Regions from separate parts of the Streptomyces sp. NPDC058880 genome, predicted to be linked through region 2. Evidence: riboswitches for the same ligand, from Rfam matches in the RefSeq annotation. Region 2 holds a riboswitch; the other holds the start of a gene.
The links. Region 2 has a riboswitch for cobalamin ahead of metE (5-methyltetrahydropteroyltriglutamate--homocysteine S-methyltransferase). Riboswitches for the same ligand answer to the same signal wherever they lie in the genome.
Positions count from the first base shown of each region.

Region 1: it holds a riboswitch for cobalamin, as region 2 does, so the genes downstream of both, ACFW2G_RS14760 (ribonucleoside-diphosphate reductase subunit alpha) here and metE (5-methyltetrahydropteroyltriglutamate--homocysteine S-methyltransferase) in region 2, are expected to answer to the same signal.

Region 1 is NZ_JBHYMC010000020.1:70,559-73,758, forward strand. It holds gene ACFW2G_RS14760 (ribonucleoside-diphosphate reductase subunit alpha) at 1-1,313, opposite strand, end outside; cobalamin riboswitch at 1,448-1,577, opposite strand; gene ACFW2G_RS14765 (GNAT family N-acetyltransferase) at 1,622-2,119, opposite strand; partial or broken gene ACFW2G_RS14770 (Uma2 family endonuclease) at 2,197-2,783, shown strand; gene ACFW2G_RS14775 (CstA-like transporter-associated (seleno)protein) at 2,831-3,028, opposite strand; gene ACFW2G_RS14780 (carbon starvation CstA family protein) at 3,025-3,200, opposite strand, start outside.
Region 2 is NZ_JBHYMC010000015.1:129,905-133,104, reverse strand. It holds gene metE (5-methyltetrahydropteroyltriglutamate--homocysteine S-methyltransferase) at 1-1,991, opposite strand, end outside; cobalamin riboswitch at 2,168-2,393, opposite strand; gene ACFW2G_RS12225 (FAD-dependent oxidoreductase) at 2,540-3,200, opposite strand, start outside.

The DNA of each region.
Region 1 (3,200 bases), on a different contig from region 2:
TTCGAGGAGTGCACGACCGTGCCCGGTTCGGCGGTCTGGTTCGCCGTGCGGTTGGAGGCGTCCTTGAAGGTCATCCAGCCCTGGCCGGTCTGCGCGAGGGTGCGCATCATCCGGCCGTACAGGTCGCGGGCGGGCATGGTCTTGCGGGCCAGGCCGTCGGCCTCGGCCTTGCGGTAGGCGGCGTCGAACTCGTCGCCCCACAGGTCGACCAGCTCGGGCACGTCGGCCGGGGAGAACAGCGACCACTCGGCGTCGGCGTTCACGCGGCGCATGAACTCGTCCGGAACCCAGTGCGCAAGGTTGAGGTTGTGGGTGCGGCGCTGGTCCTCACCGGTGTTGTCGCGGAGCTCCAGGAACTCCTCGATGTCCGCGTGCCAGGTCTCCAGGTAGACCGCGGCGGCACCCTTGCGGCGGCCGCCCTGGTTCACGGCGGCGACGGAGGCGTCGAGGGTCTTCAGGAACGGCACGATGCCGTTGGAGTGGCCGTTGGTGCCGCGGATCAGCGAACCGCGCGCGCGGATGCGGGAGTACGACAGGCCGATGCCGCCCGCGTGCTTCGACAGGCGCGCGACCTGGTGGTAGCGGTCGTAGATCGAGTCGAGCTCGTCCAGCGGGGAGTCCAGCAGGTAGCAGGAGGACATCTGCGGGTGCCGGGTACCGGAGTTGAAGAGCGTGGGGGAGGAGGGCAGGTAGTCGAGACGGCTCATCAGCCGGTACAGCGAGGCCACTTCCTCGACGGCCTGGACGCTCTCGTCCGCGGCGAGACCGCATGCCACGCGCAGCATGAAGTACTGCGGGGTCTCGATGACCTGACGGGTGATCGGGTGGCGCAGCAGGTAGCGGCTGTGCAGAGTGCGCAGGCCGAAGAAGCCGAAGCGGTCGTCGGCGCCCTCGGCGAGCGTGTGCTCGACCAGCGCGTCGAGGCGGCTCGCGTGCGTGCGCACGAACTCGGCGGTGCGGTCGGCGATGAGGCCCTCGCGGTGGCCGACCTCGACCGAGGCGGAGAAGGAGGTGGAGCCCTGGCTCGCGGCCTCCTCGCGCACGGCCAGCGTCAGCAGGCGGGCGGCGAGCCTGGAGTAGGCGGGGTCCTCGGAGATGAGGCCGGCCGCGGACTCGGTTGCCAGGGCGCGCAGTTCGGCCTCGTCGGCGGCGGAGCTGCGGCCGCGGAGCGCTGCGGCCGCGACGCGGCCGGGGTCGGTGTCGGGAAGGTCCGCCGTAAGTTCGGTGAGGGTACGCAGCAGCGTGGCCCCCGGGCCCTCGGTGTTGTCGCCAGAAACGGACTCGGCGCGCGGTGCGGAAGGCGCGATGGTCACGGCGGGAGCTCTCCCTCGCTCGGCCCGGTCGTCGGCGGGCGGGCGCGGGCGCATGCGGGCGTGGCAGGAGGGCACACCGCATGGCGTCCACCGGCCCAACCGCGAGGCCCGGACGTGTCGGCACCCGGGTCGGTCGATCCGGGCGCGCTGACGGCAGGTCATCGGACTTGGCGTCCGGATGTCGGACACTTCATACCGTTGCGGGACAGTTCCGGATTCCCACCGGATTCCCCTGCGGCGACAGCAGGCATGAGCATACATGTGGGGGCGCCCTTGTGTGGCACCCCCAACATGTAGTGTCGGCGTGGCTACAGCTTGAGTCGGTACGTAAGGAGTTTCAGGCCCTCGATGGGCGCCCAGTCCCGCTCCGGAGTGCGCTCGAAGCCCAGTCGTACGTAGATCCGGTGCGCCCCGGCCATGCTGTGCTGGGTGGAGAGCACGAGGCCCGTGACGCCCTCGATCGCCCGCGCCCGCTCGACGCAAGCCCGCACCAGGGCCTCGCCGACGCCCCGGCCGCGGGCCGCGTGGGCCACCGCGAGCATCCGGAACTCGGCCTCGTCGGGGCCGGCGATATCGGCGAGCGGGCTGCCGGGTGCGGCGAAGGTCACCCCGCCGAGCACCCGCCCGTCGTGCTCGGCGACGAGCACCTCGGCCCGGGCGGCCCGCCCGGCCACGTCGCGCAGCACGTGCAGGTACGGGTCGTCCTCGTTGAAGTCCAGGTGCCCGTCGGCGAGGTAGGCCTGCGCCGTGATCTCGCCCAGCGTCTCGTAGTCGGCGGGCACCGCCGTTCTGATCACCATGTCCATGCGGTCGAGTGTGCAGGACGCCTCCGGCGGGCGGCGCTATCGTCGGAGGCAGCACCGTCGAGGAAGGTGAGCGAGGCATGCCCGTGATGACCGACAGGCCCCACATGCTGACCGAGGACTTCGAGGCTGTCGCGCGCGCATAGCCGCCAGAGAGGTCGAAGGTCTGCGGCTGGAGTTCATCGACGGGGTCATCAGGAGCAAGGCAGTGCCGGACGGAGATCACGACCGCATCGTTCTGTGGCTCGCACGCATCTGCATGCAGCACCGGCCCGAGCTGTGGCTTCACGTGGAGCGGGGGTTGGCTGTGGGGGACTACCGCCCGGGTCGCGCCCGTCCCGATGCCGCTCTCGCGGTCGATGACGCGTTTGTCGGCCAGGGTGAGTGGGCCGACCCCGCTCCGGTCCTGATGGTCGTAGAGGTCACCTCGTACGACACCGACACGGACCGGCGTGATCGCGTCGAGAAGCCCCTCGCCTACGCCCAGACGGGCATCCCCGTATACCTGCTCATCGACCGGGAGGCGTGCGACGTGACCGTGTTCAGTGAACCGGACGGCCGCAGGTATGCGAACACCCGTACGGTGGAGTTCGGGAACGACGTTGAGCTCCCCGATCCGGTCAACGTCACCCTCCGGACCGAGGTTCTCAAGGACTGGGCGCGCTGAGGAACGCCGGAAGGCCCCGCCGGACGCGACGGAGCCCTCCACCTGTGTCAGCAGCAGCGGAAGCCCTCGCGGGGGTCCGCCTCCCGGGCGTCCGTGCGGGCGCGTTCGAAGGCGCGGCGGGTGAGGACCTCCGCGTCCGGGTCGTGGGAGCGGGCGTGGGCCACGTACCGGTCGTAGGCGGCCTCCCCGGAGAACTCCCGTACGTAGAACCGCGCCCTGGCCAGCACGCCGCGTACGCCGCTCACGCCACCGGCTCCTTGACCTGCCCGCCGCCCGCGTCGCGGTCCGCCGCGGCGGCGAGCTGGGCCCGCTCCTCGGCGGTGGCGATCAGGCCGGCCGGGGCGACGATCTTCGACTCGGTCCACGGGACCTCGGAGAGCGTCACCGATCCCGGGTCGCGGACGGCCCTGACGCAGG
Region 2 (3,200 bases):
TCGGCGTAGCACATGTGCGTGTGGATCTGGGTGTCCGGCCGGACGCCCGCCGTGGTGAGCCGGAAGGACTCGGTGGCCCAGGCGAGGTAGGCCGCGCGGTCGGCGCCGCGCAGCGGCAGCGTCTCCCGCAGCGCGGGCTCGTCCACCTGGATCACGGAGGTCCCGGCGGCCTCCAGGTCGTTGACCTCGTCGCGCAGGGCCAGCGCAACCTGCCGGGCGGTGTCCGCGAGCGGCTGGTCGTCACGGACGAAGGACCAGGCGAGCATGGTGACGGGCCCGGTGAGCATGCCCTTGACCGGCTTCGCCGTCTGCGACTGCGCGTACGCCGTCCAGCGGACGGTCATCGGGTCGGGGCGGGAGACGTCCCCCGCCAGGACGGGCGGGCGGACGTAGCGGGTGCCGTAGGACTGAACCCAGCCGTGTCGCGGGGCGAGGTAGCCGGTCAGCTGCTCGGCGAAGTACTGGACCATGTCGCCCCGTTCGGGCTCTCCGTGCACCAGCACGTCGATGCCCGCCTTCTCCTGGAAGTCCAGGACCTCCCGGATCTCCGCCCTGATGCGCTCCTCGTAGCCGGCGGTGTCGATGCGGCCGGCCCGCAGATCGGCGCGGGCGTTGCGCAGTTCGGCGGTCTGAGGGAACGATCCGATGGTGGTCGTGGGCAACAGCGGCAGCCCGAGGCGGGCGCGCTGGGCGGCGGCCCGCTCCTCGTAGGGCTGGGAGCGGCGGCCGTCGGCTTCGGTGACGTCCGCGGTGCGGGCACGGACGGCGGGGTCCCGGGTGACGGACGAGTGAGTCCGGGAGGCCAGGTCGGCCCGGTTCGCGGCGAGTTCGGCCGCGATGGCGTCCGTGCCGCGGGCGAGTCCGCGGGCGAGCGTGGCGATCTCGGCGGTCTTCTGCCGGGCGAAGGCGAGCCAGCGCCTGACCTGCGGGTCGATGTCCCGTTCGGCGGAGGCGTCCAGCGGGACGTGGAGCAGCGAGCAGGAAGCGGCCACGTCGACGCTGCCGGCGAGGCCGAGGAGGGTGCCGAGCGTGCCGAGGGACTTCTCGAAGTCGTTGATCCAGACGTTGCGGCCGTTGACGACACCCGCGACCAGGCGCTTGCCGGGCAGGCCGCCGACGGCGGCGAGGTCGTCGAGGTTGGCGGCGGCCGCGCCGGTGAAGTCCAGCCCGAGCCCGTCCACCGGGGCCTTGGCCAGCACTTCCAGGGCCGCACCGAGCCGGTCGAAGTACGAGGCCACGAGCAGCCTGGGCCGGTCGGCCGCGGCGCCGAGCACGCGGTAGGCGCGGGCGGCGGCGCTCAGTTCGGCGGGGGTGCGGTCCTGCACGAGGGCGGGCTCGTCCAACTGGACCCACTCGGCACCGGCCGCACGCAGGTCCGCGAGGACGCGTGCGTACACGGGGAGCAGACGGTCGAGCAGGGCGAGGGGGTCGAAACCGGCCGCCACACCGGGGGCGGGCTTGGCCAGCAGCAGGTAGGTCACGGGCCCGACCAGCACCGGGCGGGCGGTGTGGCCGAGTGCGCGTGCCTCCTCGAACTCGGCCACCTGCCGGGAGGAGTCGGCGGTGAAGACGGTGTCCGGGCCCAGTTCCGGCACCAGGTAGTGGTAGTTGGTGTCGAACCACTTGGTCATCTCCAGCGGCGCCACGTCCTGGGTGCCGCGCGCCATGGCGAAGTAGCCGTCCAGGGCGTCCGCTTCGACGGCGGCGCGGTGGCGTGCGGGAACGGCGCCGACCATGAGACTGGCGTCCAGCACATGGTCGTAGTACGAGAAGTCGCCGGTGGGCACCTCGGTGATACCGGCGTCGGTCAGCTGCTGCCAGTTGGTTCGGCGCAGTTCTCGGGCCGCGCCCCGGAGGGCTTCGGCACCGACCCGGCCGCTCCAGTAGCCCTCGACTGCCTTCTTCAGTTCCCGGTTCCGGCCCTGGCGCGGGTAGCCGTACACGGTGGCGGCACCGGTCCGGACGGCGGGGGCGGGGGTCTTGCTGGTCACGGAACTCTCCTTCGCGAGCTGTCTCCTGTGGACCCGGTGCGGGTCGGGAGCGCGAAGGGATGACGGACAGGAGGGACCTCGACCGGTTTGCGGTGCGCGTGCGTATGCGCCCGCGGTCGCCCGCCTGATGTGTCGCCGACCCGCCCACGAGGTCACCGGGATCTCCGCGCACGACGGGTCGCGCGCGGGCAACGGGCAGGTCTTCGGACTCGCGGGCGCGCCTGCCGGTCTCCCGGCGGGCACCTACTGGCCGTCGCTTCCCAGAACCTGTCGCGGTCCCAGTGCGTATGACGGCGGTCGTTCCCGCTCACCGCTGCGGGGCAGTCCCGGATTCCCACCGGGTTCCCTCTTACGACGCATCCCGTCTGGCGGACGGGGCGAACCAGCTGCCCGGCCAGACTAGATGCCGTTGCCCGGCGGCGGGCAGAGTTGTCCAGTATTCGGATGCCCGGATGAGACGCCGTGGGCCGTCGCCGTACTCGACGGGCGCCGCCCCGCGGACTTCCGTGGGGCGGCGCCCTGCTGCGTCCGCGGGCGCGGGCCGGAGGTCAGCGGCGGTCCAGCACGGTGGTGAGGACCTTGTGGAGGACGGATTCCGGGTCCGCCACCGCCTCCACCGAGCGCCAGGCCACGAAGCCGTCCGGGCGCACCAGGACCGCCCCGGCCGGGGTGGCGCCGTGCGCCTCGGCCCAGTCGGCGCCGTCCTCCGCAACCAAGTCGGCCTCCGGGCCGGTGCCGATCCCGTAGGCGTCGAGCCGGACGCTCATCCGCTTGGCGACCGATTCGGCCGCGCCGCTCCACGGGGTGCCCTCGGAGCTGAGCAGGACGAAGGACCGCTCGTAGAGGTCGACGGTGGACCTGCGCGTCCCCGCCACCCGGTCGCGCAACCACAGGTGCGGGGCGCGCGAGCCCGGGTCCCCGCACAGCCGCATGCGGTCCGGCACGACCGGCAGGTCCGGGTCGGCTCCCACCACCGCGCCGTGGGGGTAGCGGTATCCCATGGCCACGGACAGGACCCCGTTCTGCCGGCCGCCGCGCGCGGGCGCCTCGGGGACGGACTCGGGGTCCGGTTCGTAGCCCGGGTGGCTGTGCTCGGCCGAGCGGGCCGAGGCCCGCTCGCTCGTCGCCCGCGCCACCGGGAGCCGCTCGGCCTCGTACGTCTCCAGCAGCCCGGGGCCCGCGGCTCCGTCCAGCACCGCGGAGAGCTTC